3 regions of the Synechococcus sp. SYN20 genome follow, and region 1 is predicted to be linked to each of the others. Evidence: predicted binding sites of a transcription regulator. Region 1 holds the regulator's gene; each other region holds the start of a gene.
What was found. The regulator NtcA, encoded in region 1, controls nitrogen genes in cyanobacteria. The targets are predictions, from matches to a motif close to GTANCNNNNGNTAC.
Positions count from the first base shown of each region.

Region 2: the regulator NtcA is predicted to act here: its motif matches at 4,233-4,246, upstream of SynSYN20_RS14065 (molybdenum cofactor guanylyltransferase).
Region 3: the regulator NtcA is predicted to act here: its motif matches at 4,764-4,777, upstream of SynSYN20_RS14015 (urease accessory protein UreD).

Region 1 is NZ_CP047959.1:354,156-362,207, reverse strand. Features, by position in the region: gene SynSYN20_RS01810 (hypothetical protein) at 1-75, opposite strand, end outside; gene SynSYN20_RS01805 (thioredoxin domain-containing protein) at 218-763, shown strand; gene thyX (FAD-dependent thymidylate synthase) at 798-1,523, shown strand; gene dcd (dCTP deaminase) at 1,570-2,163, opposite strand; gene SynSYN20_RS01790 (cob(I)yrinic acid a,c-diamide adenosyltransferase) at 2,163-2,771, opposite strand; gene rph (ribonuclease PH) at 2,906-3,631, shown strand; gene ntcA (global nitrogen regulator NtcA) at 3,709-4,443, shown strand; gene SynSYN20_RS01775 (DUF3084 domain-containing protein) at 4,495-5,625, shown strand; gene SynSYN20_RS01770 (resolvase) at 5,622-6,074, shown strand; gene SynSYN20_RS01765 (DUF3146 family protein) at 6,052-6,309, opposite strand; gene pth (aminoacyl-tRNA hydrolase) at 6,309-6,932, opposite strand; gene SynSYN20_RS01755 (TatA/E family twin arginine-targeting protein translocase) at 6,937-7,215, opposite strand; gene psbH (photosystem II reaction center phosphoprotein PsbH) at 7,225-7,431, opposite strand; gene psbN (photosystem II reaction center protein PsbN) at 7,518-7,658, shown strand; gene SynSYN20_RS01740 (alpha-mannosidase) at 7,646-8,052, opposite strand, start outside.
Region 2 is NZ_CP047959.1:2,663,647-2,671,698, reverse strand. Features, by position in the region: gene SynSYN20_RS14080 (nitrate reductase associated protein) at 1-273, shown strand, start outside; gene SynSYN20_RS14075 (molybdopterin oxidoreductase family protein) at 254-2,482, opposite strand; gene SynSYN20_RS14070 (MFS transporter) at 2,554-4,116, opposite strand; gene SynSYN20_RS14065 (molybdenum cofactor guanylyltransferase) at 4,315-4,932, shown strand; gene SynSYN20_RS14060 (GTP 3',8-cyclase MoaA) at 4,929-5,981, shown strand; gene SynSYN20_RS14055 (redox protein) at 6,046-6,537, shown strand; gene SynSYN20_RS14050 (transglutaminase family protein) at 6,525-7,424, opposite strand; gene SynSYN20_RS14045 (alpha-E domain-containing protein) at 7,409-8,052, opposite strand, start outside.
Region 3 is NZ_CP047959.1:2,652,528-2,660,579, forward strand. Features, by position in the region: gene urtC (urea ABC transporter permease subunit UrtC) at 1-292, opposite strand, end outside; gene SynSYN20_RS13990 (branched-chain amino acid ABC transporter permease) at 297-1,451, opposite strand; gene urtA (urea ABC transporter substrate-binding protein) at 1,543-2,838, opposite strand; gene ureG (urease accessory protein UreG) at 2,956-3,558, opposite strand; gene SynSYN20_RS14005 (urease accessory protein UreF) at 3,558-4,238, opposite strand; gene ureE (urease accessory protein UreE) at 4,235-4,702, opposite strand; gene SynSYN20_RS14015 (urease accessory protein UreD) at 4,812-5,702, shown strand; gene SynSYN20_RS14020 (urease subunit gamma) at 5,766-6,068, shown strand; gene SynSYN20_RS14025 (urease subunit beta) at 6,080-6,400, shown strand; gene ureC (urease subunit alpha) at 6,404-8,052, shown strand, end outside.

The sequences.
Region 1 (8,052 bases):
GAAAACGGCAACAACAAAGAGCAAAAGCAGCAGGGGGGCCCGCAGCGGTAGGACCAAAAAACGAAAAAAAGACATCAGCAAGCAGCCAACGGTCGACCGATGAAATCACTGATGACATCAGCGAGACAGCAGATCCCAACAACAGAATTGGCTTTTAAACGCTAGCAACAACACACGCATCAGCCTGCCAAAGTGAAACCAATCAAGTCTTCCCGGGATGACCGGCAGTTCCGCCCCCGCCACCCTGACCCCCTTGCAAAAGGGGTTGCTTCTGATCACTGCACTGGTCCTTGCTGCTGGATTATTTCTGCTGCGCAATGGTCTCAATCAGGAAGCGCCTCTCGATCAGCTGGCCAGACAATCCCTGGATCCTGAGGTGGCCCTCACCAACTCCCGGCCCACCGTGCTGGAGTTTTACGCCGATTGGTGTGAGGCCTGCCAAGCCATGGCACCCGCGATGCTTCAAACGGAACAAAATCATGCCGATCAACTCGACGTTGTTTTGGTGAATATCGACAACCCACGCTGGCTGGATTTGACCGATCAATACGACGTCACAGGGATTCCACAGCTCAATTTATTTTCAGCCGACGGCGTGATGCGCGGGCGTTCGCTTGGAGCGAGAACAGCTGACGAGTTGGAATCACTAGCGGTTGCATTGATTAACAATGCGCCTTTACCTCAGCTTGCGGGCGTTGGTTCCACCAGCAGCGTGCCCCCTGCCGAGACAGTTTCAAGCCCAGGGCCCCGCAGCCACAGCTAGACAAAGCATGAACAGTTCAGCGCAGACGACACCAATGGACTCTCGTTTTCGAGTTGACCTGATCGCCGCAACCCCGAACCCGCAACAGTGCGTGTACGTGGGAATGCACCAGGACTACAGCGAGGGCTTCGTCGCGGCCGACCGCGAGCAATGGCCAGATGAAACCAAAGCAGGCGAAATCTGCGTCAAACGCCTCCTAGCCGGAGAACGGGGACATTACGGACCCATGGAGCATGCCCAGATTGTGTTGAACGTGGGCTGGTTTCCGCATTCCGTGATGCAACAGGCACGGACGCACCGGGTGGGCGTCAGTTTTGATGTGCAATCCATGCGCTACACAGGCGAGCGCATCTGTCGGGCGGCACAGGGAGAACTCGATCTCGAAGAGGTGTTTTATCTGCGTCCCGTTGGTGAGTACAGCGACCGCAAGGGAAAGAAATACCTCTACAGCGAGGCTGAACGCCAAAAAGATTTAAACCACTGCAAAATCAGCGCCGATCGGTATCAGGAATTGCTTCAGGCCGGCTTTGCAGAAGAACATGCCCGCGGCATTCTCCCCTTCGATTACAGGCAACATTTTGTGGTGAGCTTCACGCTCAGAGCCTTCCTGCATTTCATGGATCTACGCGCCAAGCTCGATGCTCAGCAAGAAATCCGCGAGCTCTGCGATCTGATGTGGCCCCATCTCAAGGCTTGGACTCCAGAATTTGCAGGCTGGTACGAAAAAACAAGACTGCATAAGGCCCGGCTCGCCCCCTAATGAATACTTAGGAAGCACTTTTCAGGAAGCAATCATGCGCTGACGTTCAGATCTTGGCCAGCGTGACGCGCTCGGGCTGATGCTGATATTTACCTTGTCGGTCGCTGTAGGTGGTCTCACAAGGATCACCTTCAAAAAACAACAACTGGCAGATCCCCTCATTGGCATAAATACGACAATCAGCTCCAGAACTGTTACTAAATTCCAGGGTGAGATGTCCCTCCCAGCCAGCCTCTGCTGGAGTGGTATTCACAATGATGCCTAAACGGGCATAGGTGCTCTTGCCCAGACAAATAACCGTGATGTTGGGCGGCACCCGCATCTTTTCAAGGGCAACACCGAGGCCATACGAATGTGCTGGAAGGATGAAATAGTCCCCATCATCATCGTGATGAATGGGCGTGGATTCAAGATTGTCAGGGTTGAATCGCTTGGGATTCATGATCGTGCCAGGGACATGGCGAAAGATCAAAAACTCCTTAGGCGAGAGCCTCAAGTCGTAGCCATACGACGAGCAGCCAAAACTAAGAACCGGGCTCTTGCGTTGATCCGGATCCAAGTGGCGCACTAAGCCATCTTGAAAAGGCTCGAGCATGCCTGCCCCAGCCTGATCCGTAATCCAGCGATCGTTTTTCAGCATTAGAAACCTCGACGCAATTCCGTGACTTGATCAGCCATCTCCATCATCTCTGCAGGGATCGCGGGCCCGGTCACGATCACATCCATGGCTGATGGCCTTTGCTCTAACACCGACAAGACATCCTCATGGCTCAAATAGCCAAGCTCGATCGCCAAGCCAATCTCATCCAGCACGAGTTGGTCCAACGTGCCCTCTAGAAGATGGGTTTTGCAGATCTCCCAGACCGACTGAACAGCCTCTTTGACCTCGTCATCGCGGCTAGCAGCAGGATCTGAAAGGCATTCCGTCACGGAAGGCCGCAACCATCGGAGCCGATCGCACAGGGTGAGGCTGCTCTGGGGACCTTGTCCCACTCCACCCTTGAGGAACTGAGCGATCAAAACATTGCTACCCAGGCCTGCCGTCCGCAGCGCCTGGCTCAGCACACCAGAAAAACTCCCCCGAAATGAAGCGGTATGCACCTGAAGCTGACCTTCTGGAGCCACCAAATGCAGGGGTGGACGAACTTCTACGGAAGGAAGTCTTCGAAGCCCTGCTTGCTCAAGAGTCCTGTGGTCAACAGTCCGCGACTCACGAGAATGATGGGTAGGGCTGAGGCTGACGGTCATCACATTCGCCGATGTCCGGCAAATCCGGATGTGGATGAATCTAGCGGTGAAAGTGCAAGACACAAGTGCTTTGACACCATCCATGGTGTGCCGAGCCAACTGGCAGGCTCAAAGAACCTCCACACCCTGGGCTCATGACCGACACCTCTCGCAATGACGGACGTCAGCCGGGCGAGCTTCGCCCCTTTTCGATCAGCTGGGATCCCATGGGATTTGCCCTGAGTTCAGTGATCATCCACAGCGGACGCACCGCTGTTCTTTGCAGCGTTTGCCATCAAGAAGGGGTGCCTCGCTGGCGCAAAGATCAAGGCCAGGGGTGGCTCAGCGCCGAATACCGACTTCTGCCTGGATCCACTCCAGAGCGACAAAACAGAGAACTGCTCAAATTGAGCGGACGCACCCAGGAGATTCAGCGCCTGATTGGCCGCAGCCTGCGCGCAGCCATCAACATGGAAGCCCTCGGCGAGAACACGTTGAGAATCGATTGCGATGTGATTCAGGCGGATGCAGGCACCCGCACCGCTGCGATCAGCGGATCTTGGGTCGCGCTTCAACGAGCCTGTGAGCGACTGGTTCAACAAGGAATTCTCAACACCAACCCCGTCCAATCCCAAGTGGCCGCCGTCTCCGTTGGGGTGATTCACAAACGCCCCCTTCTCGATCTCGACTACAGCGAAGACAGCCAAGCCGATGTGGATCTCAACGTTGTGATGAACGGAGCAGGGCATTTGCTGGAACTGCAGGGCACTGCCGAAGGAGCTCCTTTTAGCCGTCAGCAGCTCAATGACCTACTAGACCTCGCCGAGCCTGGCCTCAAGCAGATCATGCACGGTCAGAATTTAGCTCTCTCCAGTAGGTGAAAATGCCGAGTTTCGTGTTCCTTGCTACATGAACAGGAGGGGCTGATCCATAGCATCCCGACATACGAATAGGGACCATGGCCGAGGTCAGCCGCGGCTTCAGCCGCTACGCACCACCAACAATGCGCCCGGCGGGCTCGAGCTTCGGAAGTCCCGCGGTTCCTTCCAGCCGCACGCTTCAAGATGTCATTCGGGGACTCGATGGTGCCAACTCTGAGATGGTGGAACGTGGGAAAACCATCTTTTTCCCCGGGGACCCTGCAGAAAAGGTGTACCTGATTCGGCGCGGGGCCGTCCGCCTTTCCAGGGTTTATGAATCTGGCGAAGAAATCACGGTTGCCCTCTTACGAGAAAACAGTTTGTTTGGCGTTCTGTCGTTACTGACAGGTCACCGTTCCGATCGTTTTTATCACTCGATCGCTTTCACAAGAGTGGAAATGGTCACGGCTCCAGCCACATCAGTCCGGCAGGCCATCGAAGCTGACACCAGTGTGGGCTTGCTTTTACTGCAGGGTCTATCCAGCAGGATTCTCCAGACCGAAACGATGATCGAAACCCTCACCCATCGAGACATGTCATCTCGGCTGGTGAGTTTTCTGTTGGTGCTCTGTCGAGATTTCGGAGTTCCTGGTCAACGGGGCATCACCATTGACCTACGCCTCTCACACCAAGCCATCGCCGAAGCCATCGGTTCCACGCGCGTTACCATCACGCGTCTCCTGGGTGATCTCAAGTCATCGAGCCTGGTGGATATCGATCGCAAAAAGATCACTGTTCTCGATCCAATCGCTCTCGCTAAACGGTTCAGCTGACCATGCAGGTGAAGATGGAGCTCCCGTCCGAACTCTGATCCTTCGTTCACCGTGACCGGCTGGTTCCTACTTCTTGCTCTGCTAGTCCTTGGAGGCGTGCTCTCAACCCTGGGAGACCGCCTTGGTTCTCGTGTGGGGAAAGCTCGGCTGAGCTTGCTTGGACTGCGTCCAAAGCGCACGGCCGTGGTGATCACGGTTTTAACGGGCAGCCTGATTAGTGCGCTTTCACTTGGACTCTTGCTGTTAGTGAGTCGGCAGCTCAGGGTGGGCCTGTTTGAACTCAATGCTCTCGAAGCCAAATTGCGGAGCAGTCGCGCCGACCTCAAAACAAGCAAAAGCGCTCAGAGGCAAGCCAGCAAGGAGCTCACAACGGCACAACAACGAGCGGCAGAACTGCGTCGCACCCTGAAGCCCCTCCAGGAACAAACCCGATCCTTGGAAGCCGAGCGGCAGCGATTGAGCCAAGACGTGAATGCGAAAGATATTGAGATCCAACGCACCGAGCAGGAACTCTCGGCCGTGCGCACGCAAATTCGCAGTGGAGAGAAAGAACTCAATCAACTAGAGGACACGCTCTTGGCGCTGCGGCGCGGAAACGTCGCCATTAGCAGCGGTCAGCCACTTGCCACCGTGACTCTGAAGCTCGAGCGTCCCGATCAAGCAAAAACGGTCATCGATCAGTTATTGCGAGACGCCAATCTTCAGGCCTATCAACAAGTGCTCCCTGGCCAACCCGCGGAAAGACAAATTTTGCTAGTTCCGCGACCTGACATCAAGCGCTTGGAGCAAACGATTCGCAAACCTGGCACCTGGGTTGTGAATATCCGTTCAGCCGCCAATGTGCTGCTCGGAGAAACCGTTGTGTACGCCTTCCCTGAAGTGCTTCCCAATGTCACCGTGACAAGGGAGGGAGAGGTCTTGGCCCGCACCACCCTGGCGAGCAATGAACGCAACCCTGAAGCCGTTCGCAACCGACTCAATCTTCTCCTTGCCTCCACATTGGCCGAGGTGCAACGACGCGGTTCGCTCAGCAAGGGGTTGCAGTTTGATGGCAATGCCATCAATGCGCTTGGCCAAGAACTGATCGACCGCAACGGAGGACTCGCAGCGCTCGAAGCAGTCGCTTTACGACGCAGCGAAACGGCAGATCCGATCGCCATCCAGTTGCGCCTTAGCCAATGACACGCGTCATAGCGCTGGATCCTGGCCGAAGTAAATGTGGGCTGCTGTTAGCAGACATCGCCACGAACACCGTGGTTCAAGGCATGGTGATACCCAGCGCTGAGGTGCTTGATCAGCTTCGATCCTGGATGGTGGACGCTCATGGCGAGGACGATCAGATTGCTGAGCTGGTCATCGGTGACGGCACCAGCAGCACGATCTGGCAACACCAACTTCCCGCAAGCCTGAAGGTCCGCGTCGTGGACGAAACCGGGACTACCTTGCGAGCCAGGGCGCGTTACTGGCAGTTGTGGCCTGCACTGGGCTGGAAACGCTTGCTTCCTTTAGGCCTGCGCATCCCATCTGGCGATCTCGACGCCATCGCCGCGCTCGTCATCCTCGAACATTATTTAGGTCGGTCTTTGCAATGGCCAGGTCCCGATCCACTCAAAAACGCGCCCTCACGGTGAAGGTGTAATCCCCTCCCGGCTCAAGGTCATAGTCAGATTTCACAAGAAAACGAAGAAGCGCGTCTTGAATCAAGGCTCGCCCCAGGGAGGGCTCCACACTCAGTTCGCCACGATCAAAAAACCAGCTGAACTGCCAATTGAAGCCTCCAGCCTGGACGTCTCCTTCCAAACATTGATCCGCAAAACTCTGGCGTTGAACCCGCAGATGGGCGGTGGTAACGGGTAGCGCTGCCATCACGCCTCGGTATTGGTGGGAGCCAGCTGAAGCCCATTGATGTGATTCCCTGCAAGATCGAGACCCTGTCGCTGAATCCTTTCCAAACCATCAACGACCTCCAACAGAACCTTGTCGAGCAGGGGCTCTTCGTCACGACTGAAACTTCCGAGCACGTGCGACACCGTTCGTGCCTTGCGCTCACTGGGATTTTGTCCGGGTGCACCGATTCCAATCCGCAGGCGCGCGAAATCCTGCGTACCGAGATGCTGAATGGTGCTTTTAAGACCGTTATGGCCACCAGCAGAGCCACGGGCCCGCAAACGCAAACGGCCAAGCGGCAGATCCATGTCATCAACGAGGACCAAGAGCTGATGCAGCTCAAACCCAAACCAATCCAATGCTGCCCGAATCGAGCGCCCGCTGTCGTTCATGAACGTTTGGGGCATCAACAACCGCAATCTCTTGTCCCCCACACCCAGATCAGCAAGCTGACCTTGGAGCTTGGGCATAGAACGAAAGCCTCCGCCCTCCCGAGAAGCCAGGCGTTCTAAGGCCATAAAGCCAACGTTATGTCGTGTGTTGGCGTAGCGATTGCCCGGGTTCCCCAACCCCACCACTAAGCGGAGATCACCGCGATTCATCGACTCAATCGGAGGGGGATGTTGGCTCTGATTTTGGAGAAACCACTGGAGTTACAACAGTCTCAACTGGTGCTTCTAGAGCCTTGGCCTGATCCCCTTCGGGTACGGGGTCAGCCATGGCCTTATTGATTTCACGTTCGAACTCCTTTGAGGCCGACTGAAACCCTTTGAGTGTTTTCCCGAGGGTACTGCCGAACTCAGGAAGCCTTTTAGGCCCAAACACCAAGAGAGCGACCGCCGCGATGACGGCCATCTCTGGCAGACCAATGCCGAAAACATTCATGACCTGATGTCAGCCCAGACCCAAGCCATTCCAGTTGACATTGATTCCTTCAAGGATCAGTGACTTGTTGTACAGCTGAAGAATGATCAACAGAAACACAAGGAACAGGGCCATGAAAATGCCCATCACTGGTGTTGTTCCCCAGCCAGGAACAACCTTGCCGTATTCCGAATTCAGGGGGCGGAGCAAATCGCCCAGACGGGTGCGTTGAGCCATGGCAGCGCTGAAGTCTCGGGTGGAATTAAGTCTCGATACTGTAGGGGCTCCGACCCGTAAAGGCGTCGATCCTGTGGAGAGTTGTGATGGAAAGTTCGTCCCCGGCTATGTCAGTGGCGATTGCCGTGCTGGCAGCCCTGCTCGGGTTAACAGGATTGGGGGTCTACACAGCCTTTGGTCCTCCATCTAAAAATCTCGACGACCCATTTGATGATCACGAGGATTGAACGTTCTCCAGTAGCAAGGTGGTGAGCTCGCCAGGGTGCACCTCCCAGACGGTCTTCCTGTCGCTGGACTTGGCGCAGCTCAGCCTCCAATCGCTCCCCGGGCACCAACGCTGACGCGCTGGTCCTGGATTGAGCAACTCAATTTGAACCGCCTTATCGCTTTGCCCATCACCCTGCGCTGATCGGATTGAAATCGGCACCAGGCCGATGGGCAAAGCGGGAAGCCCTTGCCAACGCTGATCCAGCGCAACAGGTCCCATCCATCCGGGCTCCCTGAATCGAATCGCGGCCTGGGCCACACCACTGCGGTTCCAACCCAACATCGCTGGCATCAAGGCCAACCGGTGTCGGTGCCATCCATGATCGGCTGAAGGGTCAGGCCAGGTTGGACCTC
Region 2 (8,052 bases), 420 kb from region 1:
TTGAATGCATTGCGTGAGCACTTGCGACTGCTCACTCGGTTGATGGCCGAGGGGATGGCAAAAGACCTGCCCTTAGCTGTGGATGAACCTTGGCAAGTGTTGGGAGAGCTACCCAGCATTGTGCAGGAATCGGCTCGAAAGAAATCGATTGAGATCAGCGTTAGCCAATGGGCCTCTTTGTTGGAATTAGAGCGTTTTGCTTTATGTAAATTGGCGCGTCCTGGCCATGATCACCACAATTTGAATGCTGCTTTTAGCGAAATGCTGGGATGATCATGCGTCGCAATCTTTTTAAGCGATTGCCTTGCTGTTCGATGGGTTTGATGACGGAGACAGCGGGGGCCACGATGACGGCACTGGCCTTCAATTCAGGTTGTTTCGAAATGGGGCAAGCATGGTCATGCATTAGCGCATTGACCTCACAGGCTTGAGTTTGCGTAAAGCCCCAATGCATGGGAAGAAACACCGTGCCCTTTCGGATCTTGTCTGTGACCAGTACGCGAGCGGTGAGTTGTCCGCGACGTGAGCTGATGGCGGCGAGTTCGCCATGTTCAACAGCAAACTGATCGGCATCCTTTGGGTGAATTTCAAGCAGGGGTTCGGGGTGCATCGTTGTTAAGCGCTTCACCTTCGCGGTGCGCGTCATGGTGTGCCACTGCCCCAGATATCGGCCAATGGTGAGCACCAGTGGGTAGGTGTCACAGGGTGGTTCTGCAAGACCAAGTGGTTGGTCGGTACAGAAGCGTGCTCGTCCATTCGCGGTTGAAAACTTCTGATTGGTGTAAAGCCGTTTTGAATCTTGAGATGGTGAACTGTCTTGTGGAAATGGCCATTGTTGTGGTCCTTCTTTGGCCAAAACGTCATGACTTAACCCTGAAACATCACACAAACGCTCTTTCGTTAGTGCTGTGAATTCTGTATAGACCTCGGCTGCAGAGTTGTATGTGAATTGTTCTTCAAAACCAAGGCGCCGTCCGATCTCGGCAAAGACCTCCCAATCAGCACGGCTTTCTCGATGGGGATTCCTAAATGCAGGGCAGTAAGTGACCCTGCGCTCAGAGTTGGTCATCGTTCCAGCTTTCTCACTCCATTGAGCAGCTGGTAGAAGCAGGTGGGCGTAATGCGATGTTTCTGAGTCTGTATAGGCTTCGCTGACGACGACCAATGGGCAGTGTTTCATCGCTGCTTTCACGCGCTCGAGATCTGGCATGCTCACGAGAGGGTTGGTCGCAGCGACCCACCACAAATCAAGCTCTCCTCGTTCCATCGCCTCCACCTGCTGCCAGGCCGTTAGGCCAGGCTCGGGTGCAATCTTCCCTTGAGGAAACCCCCAGGTTTGTTCGACTTCAGTGCGATGCTCTGGGTTTGTGACTTGACGATATCCAGGAAGAAGGTGGGAGAGGCCGCCTGCTTCTCTTCCTCCCATGGCGTTGGGTTGCCCTGTGAGTGAAAAAGGTCCGGCTCCTTCTTTGCCAATTTGTCCTGTCAACAAGTGCAGATTGATGATTCCTCCCACTACAGCGGTTCCTTCTCGCCGTTGATTCACTCCCATCGACCAGAGGCTTAAGACTTTTTCGCGGCGATGAAAAAGTTGGGCGACTTCCCGTAAGCGTTTTTCTGGAATGCCACAAAATAAGGCCACCCGTCTCGGGGTCCAGCGGGCTACGACATCAAAAAAGGAGTCGTAGTTGTCTGTGCAGTTATCGATAAAAGCTGGGTCCTGTCCGTTTTCACGCATCACCAGGTGGGCGATGCCGTGAAGGAGGGCAAGGTCACTTCCAGGAGCGACCGCTAGGTGGATGTCAGCAGCCTTTGCGGTGTCGGTTTGGCGCGGATCGACCACCACGATGGTGACAGAGCCGGGATGTCTTTTTTTGCGTTTTAGTAAGCGTTGAAAGAGCACTGGATGACATTCAGCGGTGTTGGTTCCGATCAGAAACGCCACAGTGCAATGGTCTAGGTCTTCATAGCTGCAGGGGGGACCATCAGAGCCCAAGCTGCGGGTATAACCCGCAACAGCTGAACTCATGCAGAGTCTTGAATTAGCGTCGAAATTATTAGTACCTAGCGCCCCTTTGAGGAGTTTTTGCGCCAAATAATAGTCTTCGGTATGGAATTGTCCGGAGCCATACATGGCGATGGAGTCTGGTCCCTTGGATTCCAGGCTTGTTTTAATTTGGCTCGAGATGCGCTCAAGAGCTTCATCCCAGCTGATCGGTTGGAAGTCGTCATCAAGACTGGTGCGACCAAGGGGTTGATCCAGTCGGCCCCTTGACAGGGTTTCTCCAACTGTGGCCCCCTTGATGCAAACTTGCCCGAGACTTGATGGATGCAGTCGATCTCCTCTAGCTGTCCACATTGGGGTTCCATCTGCATCTCGCCGGACGGCTTCCCCTTTTTTTGCAGGTGGTCGTAAGTCCAAACCACACCCCACTCCGCAATACGGACATTGACTGCGAATGGTTGTGGTTGGCTCTGCCATGATTTAAAGATGGGTATTAGAAACACCCGGAACCAATAGCGCCGGGTGCAGTCATGAATTGGAATATGGAATCAGTTCTTGGCGAATTCAGGACTCGCTGTTTCTCCTTCATGCAAATCATCGAAAGAACCCTTGGGTTCTTTGAGGAAAAAGAAGCAGAAGAAAGCAACAATTAGGCCAGCGACTCCCAGAACTTGGAAGAAAGCACTATTGGAGGCTGCGATGATGTCTGGTGAAGGATCCTTGCCCCCACCCATCCACATCGGAAGCAGACTAAAAATGGTGAGATAAGTCACAGCTCCGACGTTGCCATACGCACCAACCAAACCAGCAACTTGGCCTGTGACGCGTCGCTTCACCAAAGGAACCATTGCAAACGTTGCCCCCTCTCCTGATTGAACGAAGAAAGAGGCCAACATGGTTATTAATACAGCGATGATGATCCCTGTGGTTCCGCTGAACGTACCAGGTTTGATCATGCTCATGACGAGGTAACCAATCCCTAAGCCTCCTGTTAAGAACGCCATCGTGTTCTTACGACTGCCAAGCTTGTCGGAGATCAGACCTCCGGCTGGGCGAGCGACAAGATTCACAAAAGCAAAGCAGGAGGCAAGGATGCCAGCTGTTGCCTTAGGGAGATCAAAAGTGGTTTCGAAAAATGTTGGCAACATTGAAACGACGGCCAACTCAGATCCAAAGTTCACAATGTATGTGAGTTCAAGAATGGCAACCTGCTTGAATTCGTAGCGATCTTCTTTGGGGTACGTTTTCGTACCCATGATCAGTTCTCGATTGGTGCGAATGATTCCCCAGGTTTGAAAGATAAACCAGATCAGAACCGCACCTAAGGCCAGTGGATAGGTGCCTGCATTCAGGAAGCCAACCTTCTGTAGGCGCCAACAGAGCACACAGAGAATGGCGGCAAACGGTACATTCATACCCACCAATCCCCAGAAATCACGCATCGATGTGACTTCCAATCCTGCTGTGCGCTCAGGCTTTTGATAAGTCTTACCAGGAGGTGTATCGCTAACGTTGAAGTAATAAATAAAGCCGTATACAGCAGAAATAATTCCCGTTAGTGCAATGGCACCACGCCAATTAAGGACGGCACCTGATGGCAATTCGAAGCCACCTGAGAACGAGAGCCATCCGGCGAGTCCTACGAGCGTTAGAGCCGAGAACGCTGATCCGAAATTGCCCCAACCTCCATAGATCCCTTCAGCTAGGCCTATTTCTTTGGGTGGGAACCATTCGGCAACCATGCGGATCCCGATCACAAAGCCTGCACCCACGATGGATAACAGCAGGCGCGCCACGACTAATTGGTTGAAGTCTTGGGCAGAGGCGAACATCAGGCAAGGAATGACCGAAAAAACCAGCAGGCTGGAATAGGTCAGTCGAGGCCCGTATTTATCGAGGAGCATTCCAATCAGAACGCGGGCTGGGATCGTGAGGGCTACGTTGCAAATGGCAACGGTGCGGATTTGACCGAGAGTTAATCCCAAATCGGCCTTAACGGTGGTGGCCAAGGGCGCCAGATTGAACCAGACGACAAAGGTCAGAAAAAATGCGAACCAGGTGAGGTGAAGAGTTTTATATCTCCCCTGGAACGACCAGAGTTCTCCAAGCATGGGGTAATTAAATGTGTGTAGAAAAACCTCTGCTTCTAAAAAATGCGCTGAGGTGTCAAGCTACGGCGCACATGCAAACCGCCTACTTATTTGATCATTAGATCGCCATTGTCTTGGTTGCATTGGATACGAAATTCAGTGGGATGATGATCTTTGCTTTTCATTTTTCGTCTTCTTCGCTACATTTTGGGACCTGAGATGTCCAATAATTTGTTGGCTATGGATGTGCCGTCGGTGCAGGGGCTTCGAGCTTGTCTGCTTTGTGGAGGGAAGAGTCGTCGCATGGGACGAGACAAATCACTCATCCCTCACCCTCAAGGTGGTTCTTGGTTGTCGCACAGCATTGGTTTGTGCCGTCGTCTTGATCTGCCAGTTGATGTTGTTAGCTCAATTTCTAGTCATCATCAGTTGGCTTCAAGGTTTGATGGGGTTGAGTGCAGGCCGGACCCTTTCCCTGGTCAGGGGCCTCTGGCTGCTTTGTCGGCTGTGTTTGGTCAGGAGAACGTTCTCGCTTCACTCGTCCTTCCTGTTGATATGCCTTGGTTGGAATCTTGGGCTCTGGTCCAGTTGATTCGTGCTTGGCAGGAGCAGCCTTCATTGGCTGTGGTGTCGCATGACAGCACACAGCTTCAACCCCTGTTTGCTATCTACCCCAATGACAGCATTTATCGAGAAACCCTATTGCGTCAGTTGGCTGATCATCGGCTGAGCATGCATGATTGGCTTAGGAGGGTTCCGCATCGGGTACTTGCATTGCCGAAGGGGGCGTTGCGCAATGTCAATTGTCCCGCTGATCTAGTAACTCTCGACGAATGACAAAGCCATCACATGTCATTGATCTCCTGGCTAGGCCGTTGGGAGTTTTAAGGTTATCTCTAACCGCGAGATGTAACTTAGCGTGTCCATATTGTTGCCCAGAAAGTATTGAGCCTCCGGGTTTGTTGAATACATATGATCAGCTTCGGTTGATTCATGCGGCCTGTCAGTTGGGAGCACATACGCTTCGACTCACGGGCGGTGAACCTTTGCTCAGCGATCGCCTTTGGCCGCTTCTTGATGCCCTCTCGGTTGGTAGGCAGTCGGTTTCTCACCCCTTCAGTCGCTTGAAAGAGGTTGCTATCACCACCAATGGTTCTCTTCTCGATCATCAGAAGGCGAGCCGATTGCGCGCGGCGGGAGTGGATCGCATCACGATCAGCTTGGATGCCGTTGACGGCGCGAGTATTGCGCGAATGGCTGGCTTGCGCTCTGGCCCTGAAGCTGGGAATGCTCTGTTGGAGCGGGTGCTGGCTGGCATTGATGCGGCTCATGCTGCTGGGTACAACCCTGCGCAGGGACGCCTCAAGCTCAATGCTGTAATCCAACGCGGCCACAATGATGATCAGTTGATTCCATTAGCACAGCTGGCCAGACAACAAGGATTGCAGTTGCGTCTGATCGAATATATGGATGTAGGTAATCGCAATGGCTGGTGTCGTGATCAGGTGATGCCAGCTAATGAGATGATTCAGCTTCTTCATCGTCATTGGCCACTTCAATCGATTGGTCGTCCAGTTGCTGGGACGTGTCGGCAGTGGTCCTATAAAGATGGTGGTGGGATGGTTGGCACAATTGCCTCAATTACAGAGCCATTCTGTTCTGATTGCAATCGTCTTAGGATCACTGCAGATGGGCAAGCGTTTACCTGTCTATTTGCGAGTGAAGGCCTTGATTTGCGTCCATCGCTTCGTATGGATGTCTCCGACTCGGAGCTTGCAGAGGTGATGGCACAGCTGTGGATTGGGCGTTCAGATCGTTTTAGTGAAGAGCGTGGATTGATACAGAAAGGGAATCATCATGCTGAGATGGCTTACTTGGGCGGATGAGTGGCCTTTGCTACGGATTGAAAAAGATATCGGCGTTAAACCTGGCTGCTAAATCTTTGTTGAGATGTTCGAACTTATTCCGTATACGCGATTTCGCGATACCCCATCTGTCAGGTTTTTTGATATCACCATTCCTGATTCAAATGCGCGTGATCTAGTGACACATCGTGGACCAGCGGTGAGTCCGCCGGATGCTGAAGAGAGTGGGGCGTGGCAGTTTTATTTGCATCCTCACCAAGACGACAATCTTCTTGCCGCTAGTGGTGGACGAACCTTCTATTTGGTGAATTTGGCTTGGGAACATCCCTTTCACATCGTCCGTTTGGACAGTGGGGGTGACATTCTTAATATCCCAAGAGGTACATTTCACCGGTCCTTGTCTGATCCCGATGGATCTGTTGTGCTTAATCAGGCCAAACGAAATCCCAATGCATGCATAGAGAGAGAGTTTCGTGTTTATAACAGCCTGAAGATTCCAAAGCTCTATGAAGTTACTTCTAAGGCTGCAGCGCGTCCTCTTTTGCATGGTCTTGAACCTGTCCTTCAAGCAGCGTGAGTGTGTTTGATCGCCATGCCCTCTGGCCTTGATCCTGAGACCTTGGCTTTGATTGTCCAGTTGAGGGTGCTGATCGTGTTCGGTGGACCTTTGAAATCGCCTGAAACAGCAGCGGTTAACTCTGGTTTTGAGGAGCTGGCCAGCACGATGTAGCGCTCGCTGATTTCGCTTCCAGAGCTGGGGTCAAAACCACGCCATCCGGCTCCAGGTAGATAGATCTCGGCCCAGGCATGAAGGTCGTAGTCATCAGGGGCAGGATCGGTGAGTTGATATCCGCTAGTGAACCGTGCAGGTAACCCGACGCTGCGGCAACATTCCACCATCAACATGGCTAAGTCTCGGCAAGAGCCCACTCTTTCCCTCAGGGTTCGGCCAGCTGGCCAAGCTGGGCCTAAATGTCGTTCGGTGTATTTCACCCGGTCTTGAATGGTCGCCATCAGTTGGCGCAAAAACGGCAAGGTTTGCTGGTTTCCCCCCATCAATGCATCTTGGGCTAGGGCTATGGCTGAGGGATCGTGTTGACCGTTCGGTAACCAGCCTTCAAGCGCACCGTGAAGATCAGGATTGAGATGTCCGCGGGGGTATGGAAGCGGAGGATTCAGTGGGTTGAAACATTCTTCCAGTGGCGCTGCAGCTTGGGTTTCCACTTTGCTGCGTGCTTCGATGCACAAATGGTCTGTTGTGCCTTGAAAGCGGATGCGTTGAATCTCATCTCCACTGGCTGCAACGAGAGCGTGGAGATGACTTGGTTTTGGAGACACGATCAGCTGATGTTCAAGCAGTCGCTGATGACCATGACCTCTTGGTTGGAGGCACAGGCGGTGATCGCCAAGGCTGATGGGTGCGTCGTATCGATACGTAAGGGTGTGGGTTAGCTCAGCGAGCATGAGGGGTCGTTCGAAATGGTTGAGGGGTCCTGCGGTGTGTGATCGGCGGTGCGGAAATAGCTTGTATGAATGAGCTCATGCAGTTGATTGAGATCGGTCTGCAGTTGATCAATCGCTTCGTGTAAACCGTGGTCAATCAGAGACTGAATGCGCACGTAACTCCACTTGGCCACCAGCTGACCGCGCAGGCATTCGAGATCGTCAGGTGATCCTGGAATGGGTTTGTGTTGAATTCTCTCGAGAATGTTGTTGATCTCTTGCAGGCAAAATCGGACGGATCTGGGAAAAATTGGATCTAGTAGAAGAAAGCGGGCTACTGAGGTGGGACTGATTGCTTGTTGGACGCTTTGTCGATACATCTGATAGGCACCAGCGGTACGGAGAAGAGCAATCCATTGCAGTTCATCCATTACTCCGCCTACTGCGCTGGGGATTGGTAAGAGCAGAAAGTACTTCACATCAAGGATGCGGGAGGTTTTATCAGCTCTTTCGATGAGCCGGCCTAGACGGCTAAACAACCAGGCTTGATCGCGGCTGAGTGTGACGTCAGTGATGCCATAAAACAGTTGGCAACCGCGACGAATATTGCGAAGTTGCTCTTGGTCTGGTTCCCGCCATAGGGCTTCTC
Region 3 (8,052 bases), 430 kb from region 1:
AACTGAAGAATTCAGGAATAGAATTGGGCATATCCATAGAACTCTTCAGTTGGAGATACATCGCAGCGGCATAACCTCCAAGAGCAAAGAAAATTCCCTGACCAAGACTCAGAAGACCTGTAAAGCCCCAAATCAAATCAATCCCAAGCGCCACAATCGCTAGCGATAGAAACCGACCCAACAGGTTCAGACGGAAAACAGGAAGAACCGATGGAGCAGCAACGATGACCGCGATGATCAACACCCAAACAGCCACCGAGAGCCATGGACGCTGTTGAAACGAACGAAACATCAGTTCAAGCCTCCACCATGCGGCCTTTTTGCGGGAACAGGCCTGAAGGACGGAACTGAAGGAACACCACAATGAGGGCAAACACCATCACCTGAGCCATGCTCGTGGTCGCAAAAAATTCAACGCCACCAGCCAGTGGCCCAGGCATATCGGGCCAAATCGTAAGCAGCCTTCCCGCTCCAATCAGATCAGTTAACAAGCCGATCGCAAATGAAGCCAAGACGGTGCCGAAAAGATTGCCAACACCACCGAGCACCACAACCATGAAACAGCCCACGATGTAAGACGTTCCAACGTTGGGACCTACCGAACCCAACAACGACACTGCAACTCCAGCCACGCCAGCCAAACCAGAACCGATCCCAAAGGTGAGGACGTCAACGGTGTCAGTCGGAATGCCGAGGCAGTCGCTCATCGAACGATTCTGAGTGACTGCCCGAATCCGAATACCCCAAACACTGCGGTTAAGGAACCAGATCACCCCAACGACTGCGATCAACGTCATCACGATGATCACAAGACGTGGCACCGGAAATGTGAGATCCATCCACTCGAGACCACCGCGCATCCACTTCGGAGCGGTGACATCCACATTGCGAGATGTCGCCTTAGCAATCCGGCTAATTTGCGAGGCCAATCCACCCGCAAATAACACTCCAATGAAAGCGGAAACAGCCCAACCACCTAATCGCACAAACCGGGATTGACGTCCCTCCAATAAGTGCTTCGGAAGAAACAACGGAACGCTGAATCCGAGCACGAGAAACAGAACCATTCCTGCCGCATAAGCAAGCGGAACGCTGCGCACAAACTGCTGGAGAATCAAACTGACACCCCACGTAGCAAGCAACGTCTCCAGTGGACTCCCATAGAGACGTCGTATCACTGTGCGTTCAAGCAAAATGCCAACAACACCGCTTACAACGAAGGCGCATGGAATCGCAACCAATACGTAGGCGTTGTAAATAGGTGCAAGTAGGGGAAGTTTGAAAATGAGCTGCACCACGTAGGTGGTGTAGGCACCAAGCATGATTAATTCGCCATGAGCGAGATTAATCACACCCATCAAGCCAAACACAATTGCCAGTCCAAGGGCGGCCATCAGCAACACAGAGCCGATGGCCACACCGTTGAACAGACTTTCGAAAAGCAGTTGCACGGGGAGGGTCTAGTAAGCGAAACAAATAAAAAGAGGAGCCCCCAAGGGACTCCTCCTGTAGCAATCCATCAATAGATGGAGCTATCGATGATCAGAGCTTGTACTTCTCTCCCTTGCTGGGATCAGACCAATCGCAAGCGAAGCCCTTCGATGTGGGCTCAAACTGGTTCCAGGTCTGAGGATCAATTGGGCTGTCCGACTCTTCTACGATTTCAAACTGACCATCTGCAGTGATCTCTCCGATCCGAACGATTTGAGAGATGTGATGGTTAGGACGAACCTCGATGGGTCCTTGAGGAGCATCAAACTTAATACCGATCAGGGCTTCACGTACTTTGTCGTCATCGAAAGTACCGGCTTTCTCAACAGCCTGCTTCCAGAGGTAGACCATGTTGTATGCAGACTCTTGAGGGTCGGCAACAACGCGGTCAGCGCCATACTTAGCTTTGAAGTCAGCAGCAAACTTCTTCGAAGCCGGCGTATCAATGGACATCATGTAGTTCCAAGCGCCGTAATGGCCCTCAAGGAACTCAGGTCCAATTGTGCTGATTTCTTCTTCAGCAATGGAATAGCTCATCACGTAGTAACCCTTTTCAGGAGTGATGCCAGCATCCTGAATCTGCTTAAAGAAAGCAACATTCTGGTCACCGTTCAAGGTGTTGATAATTACACCACCATCAGGCAAGGCTTTTTTAATCTTGGCAATAATTGGAGCAACCTCAGTATTACCTAGGGGCAAATAGTCTTCACCAACCACTTCTCCACCCAGAGACTTCACCTGCTCCTTGGTGATGGTGTTTGAAGTACGAGGGAAGACATAGTCAGAGCCCACTAGATAGAAAGGCTTTCCTGCAGCTGGTGACTTCTCGAACATGAAGCTGGTCGCTGGCTCCGACTGCTGGTTAGGAGTCGCGCCGGTGTAAAAAATATTCTTCGAACATTCTTGCCCTTCGTACTGAATTGGGTAATACAGAAAAGCATCCTTCGATTCGTACACCGGAAGCATTGCCTTACGGCTAGCAGAGGTCCAGCCGCCAAACACAACAGGAACTTTGTCCTGATCGATGAGTTTTTTGGACTTCTCAGCAAACGTGGGCCAATCGGAGGCACCGTCTTCAACGATGTAATCAATTTTGTACTTCTTGCCGTCCACCTCAACACCACCGGCAGCATTGATTTCATCAATGGCCATCTTTTCTGTATCCACCAAGGTGGACTCAGAAATCGCCATCGTCCCCGTTAGAGAATGAAGGATGCCGACAGTGACGCTGTCGTCGAATTCCACGCTGGAGGCTTTCTCATCGCCACCACCACAAGCGGTGACGGCCAGACCCAGCGACGCTGCGGCCATGCCGGCAAAGAGACGCTTGGACAATGATGAACTCATGAGTACCAAAAACAAGTGAATCGACGCTTAAACGTCGGAGCACGAAAGGTACAGATCAAGAGCCGCAAGTTCCTGTATCAATAAAAACAATTTGGCTCTTAAGCGCCTAAATACGATTCATTCTTGTATCTGTTGCAACACAAAGGCTTCCACGCGATCGAGTCCTTCTCCCGTCCGAAGGTTGGTAAAACACCAGGGCCGATCCCCGCGCATCCTCAGTGTGTCCTGTTCCATCACACCCAAATCGGCACCAACCAGGGGAGCCAGATCAATCTTGTTAATCACCAATAAATCGGACCGTGTAATTCCAGGTCCGCCCTTACGAGGAATCTTGTCCCCAGCCGCTACATCAATCACGTAGATGCAAAGGTCCACTAATTCGGGACTAAAACTGGCCGCAAGATTGTCACCGCCGCTTTCAACCATCACCAGATCAAGACCGGGAAATTGCTGCTCCAATTCACTTACAGCAGCTCGGTTGATGGAGCAGTCTTCTCGTATCGCCGTATGGGGGCACCCCCCGGTTTCAACACCGCGGATACGCTCCGGCTCTAATGCACCTGAGCGCGTTAGGAATTGGGCATCCTCTTGCGTATAGATGTCATTGGTTACAACAGCTAACTGCAGGCGATCACGCAATCTCCTGCAGAGCGCTTCCACGAGCGCTGTTTTACCTGAGCCCACCGGACCGGCGACGCCAAGCCTGAGTTTGCTGCTCATCAGCTTCGGAACAAACGTGAATACAACTCAGCATGAGCCAACTGGGCGAGCCCTGCACCAGCACCACCAGACCAAAGGGTGCGCGGATCTTGATCCTTCAAAACCCTCGCCTGATCACGAATCATCGGCAACAGTTGCTGTTGGATCCGTTGAGCCGTGGTGGGACCAAGCGGCACCAAGCGGACAGCCGCACTGAGCTGATTCGCAACCCAGCCATAGAGATAACCCTCCACCATCTCCTGTTCAGAGATCTTCAACGACAAAGCAGCCCAAGCCCAGGCCGCTGGCCAAGCCAAGACCACCCGCTGAGGCAATGCCTGAGGCAACGGATGTCCAAGATCAGCCATCAACGCCAGCAAAGAACCGCCCATCTGCACGTGCTGGGCACGCACCTCAGCCGACTCCCTCAAAGCCAGCAACCAGCCATCCAGAGAGATCAAGTCGCTGGGCATCCCTAACCCTTCGCCCTCCCAGACTTGAAACAGAGCACGCAATGGTTGTAACGCCGCAGCTTCCAACCTCAGTGCACCTCTCTGCAGTTCCGCTTCAATCCAGTTCTGAAGTTCGAATGCATCGTTCAGATCGCCATCTTGGATCAAAACCTCAAGCCCCTCGGAATAACTAAACGCACCAACGGGCAAGGCAGGACTCACCAACTGCAGCAATGCAAGCGAGGTCATGCGTGCTGATGGGCGAGATAAGCACCGCCTTCGGGCCTAAATGGACCACAACACCGTGTCAGCTTCAATCCACGGCCATTGAGCATGGTGGCGAGCACAGAGTCATCGAGCAACAACAGCTCATGCTCATGCAACTCAAGAGCCACATGGCGATTGCCAAGGTGATAAGCGGCCTCAAGCAAGGCCAGCGGCGTTGCTGCCTGCACTCGCAATAACTCCTCAGGAGCAGCGGTCACCAACACATGCACCTGCCGAGGGGAATTGGTGAGGCGATCACCAGGCGCCAAGGCCCGCTCGCGTGGCAGCTGCAACAACACCTCTCGACCACAGGCTGTGCGACGACGGCCACGCAGCACCGTGCGCTGATCCGCACTCAGCGGCAACTCCATCACCGCGAGGGTGGCGTCAGGCAATGGCTCCTCAGACAAGAGGCGATGGTCCAACACGATCAAACCAACATCCAAGGGTTCAGACAGCCAAAGAGATCACGCAACAAAGACTGCCCAAACAGCACGCCTTCGTTTGGTAGTGCTTGCTACACAGCCAAGAAGAGTTGGCGTCGAGCGTGCATCCATGCATCGACTTGATCCATGGCACGGCACCTGCAACCTGCAGTTTTTTGCAGGCAGCAGCGGCAGTCAGCATCAAGGGGGCTGCACCGCCCCCTTGAAATTGATGCGCGCCGAACGAGGAGAAAACGGGCGTTGCGAGCTTCCTCTGCTTCACACCGCTGGCGGTCTTGTGGGAGGAGACCAATTGAGCGTCAACCTCGGCTTAAGACCAGGCAGTCGCTGCCTGCTCACCAGCGTGGCCGCGCAAAAGGTATATGGATCAGTGGGTCGCAGCCAGCTCCATCCCCAGGGGGCTTGGGCCCGCCAACAGGTCTTGGCAGAGCTTGATGCCGAGACCGATCTGGAGTGGCTTCCCCAAGAGCTCGTGCTGTATGCCGACGCTCTGTTTGAACAAAACCTCAGCGTCACCTTGCCGATGGATGGATCGTTTCTCAGCGCAGAAATTGTGCGTCTCGGGCGCACTGCCGCAAATGAAACATTGGGCCGCGGATGCTGGAGATCTAGCCTCCAAATTCAACGTCAAACGGCTGAGGGAAGGCGCTGGGAGCTTGTTGATCGGCTCGAAATCAGCGACGCAGCGCTGAAGGGAGTGCATGGACTCAATCAACAACCGGTCTTCGGCACCTTGGTTTGGGCGGCACCCTTCCCTCTCCCAACAGACAAGCTCAACACCCTCCTTGATGACATTCGGCAGGATCGAAACGAACTCAAAGGGACCATGCATTGCGGCGTACTCCCCCAGGGACTGATCGCCCGTTACAGCGGCTTCTCGAGCCGTGATGCCCGTTTCTGGTTCAGCAGGATTTGGGCTCGCACCCGTCAGGCAAGAGCCCTGGCTGCGCCGAAGATTCCCAGGGTCTGGCCTTTACAGGAAGATCCCTTGAAGGTCTAAGCGTTCAGCCTGAACATTCCGCTGGCCCCGGGAGATAGAAACTAAGCGGAGTGCAAGGTCAGCATGCACCTCAGCCCCCAGGAAAAAGACAAGCTACTGATCGTCACGGCTGCACTCTTGGCAGAACGTCGACTCCAGCGCGGCCTCAAGCTCAACCACCCGGAAGCTGTGGCATGGCTCAGTTTCTTGGTTATAGAAGGCGCACGCGATGGGAAGAATGTGGCCGACCTCATGCAGGAAGGAAGCACATGGTTAAGCCGCGACCAGGTGATGGAGGGCATTCCGGAGTTAGTCGATGAAGTCCAAATCGAGGCTGTGTTTCCCGATGGAACCAAGCTCGTAACCCTGCATGACCCCATTCGCTAAGGCTTTCTCTGATGGCACCCCTGATCCCCGGTGAATTGATCCCGGAACCCGGCGAACTTGAACTCAATGCCAATAGGGAGGTCACAACCCTCAGCGTTGCCAACAGCGGTGACCGTCCCGTACAGGTGGGATCCCACTTCCATTTCCAAGAAGCCAATGCGGCCCTGATCTTTGACCGTGACGCTGCACGCGGCCAAAGGCTCGACATTCCAGCCGGTACGGCCATTCGCTTCGAACCCGGTGACAACCGCGACGTGAATTTGATCCCGTTTTCTGGAGCACGCCGCGTGGTCGGCTTCAACGGACACATCAACGGACCCCTCGACGCCTGATTCATGCCCTACCGCATCTCCCGCCAGGCCTACGCCGAAACCTATGGGCCCACCACTGGTGACCGCATTCGTTTAGCGGACACCGAACTCATCCTTGAAGTGGAGAAGGACTTCACCACCTACGGCGATGAGGTGAAATTCGGCGGCGGAAAGGTGATTCGCGATGGGATGGGCCAATCCCAAACCTCGCGGGCTGGAGGAGCCGTTGACACCGTGATTACCAATGCCCTCATCCTTGATTGGTGGGGCATTGTCAAGGCCGATATCGGGCTAAAAGATGGCCGCATCGTTGGCATCGGCAAGGCCGGCAACCCCGACATCCAAGAAGGCGTCACCATCGTGATTGGGCCCGGCACCGAAGCGATTGCTGGCGAAGGGCACATCCTCACAGCAGGTGGGATTGACACGCACATCCATTTCATCTGCCCCCAACAAATTGAAACGGCCCTGGCCAGCGGAGTGACCACACTCATGGGCGGTGGGACGGGACCGGCCACTGGAACCAATGCCACCACCTGCACCCCAGGTGCGTTTCACATCAGCCGAATGCTGCAGGCAGCAGAAGGGCTTCCCGTCAACCTGGGCTTTTTCGGGAAAGGAAACGCCAGCACACCAGAAGCCTTGGAGGAACAAGTACGAGCAGGCGCATGCGGCCTCAAGTTGCATGAGGATTGGGGTACCACGCCGGCCGCCATCGATGCCTGCCTATCGGTGGCCGATCAAATGGATGTGCAGGTTTGCATCCACACCGACACGCTCAACGAAGCCGGCTTCGTGGAAGACACCATCGCCGCAATCAAAGGCCGCACGATCCATACCTTTCATACAGAGGGTGCGGGCGGCGGCCATGCACCAGACATCATCAAAATCTGCGGCGAAGCAAACGTACTTCCCAGCAGCACCAACCCCACACGCCCCTACACACGCAACACCCTCGAGGAGCACCTCGACATGTTGATGGTGTGCCATCACCTTGATCCAAAAATCCCTGAAGATGTGGCCTTTGCGGAATCACGCATCCGCCGCGAAACGATTGCTGCTGAAGACATCCTTCACGATCTCGGCGCCTTCTCGATCATCGCCAGCGACTCCCAAGCGATGGGACGTGTGGGAGAAGTGATCACACGCACCTTCCAAACAGCCCACAAGATGAAGGTTCAACGCGGAGCACTGCCAGAAGACTCAAGCCGTAACGACAACCACCGCCTGAAGCGCTACATCGCAAAGGTCACGATCAATCCAGCGATCGCCCACGGCATCAGCCGTCAGGTGGGGTCGGTGGAAACAGGCAAACTCGCTGATTTAGTGCTCTGGAAACCAGGATTCTTTGGCATACGACCTCAACTCGTTGTAAAAGGCGGTTCGATCGTCTGGGCCCAAATGGGTGATGCCAACTCCTCAATCCCAACACCAGGACCAGTGCATGGACGACCCATGTTTGCTGCCTTCGGCAAAGCCCTTGCCCCCAGTTGCCTCACCTTCATGAGCGATGCAGCCATGAACGACAACATCCAAAGCAAACTCGGGCTGGAACGCACCTGCATCGCCGTAGAAAACACACGCAGCGTTGGCAAAAGTGCTCTCAAACTCAACTCAGCACTTCCAAAGATGACCGTGGATCCACAGACCTATGAGGTGTTTGCCGATGGCGA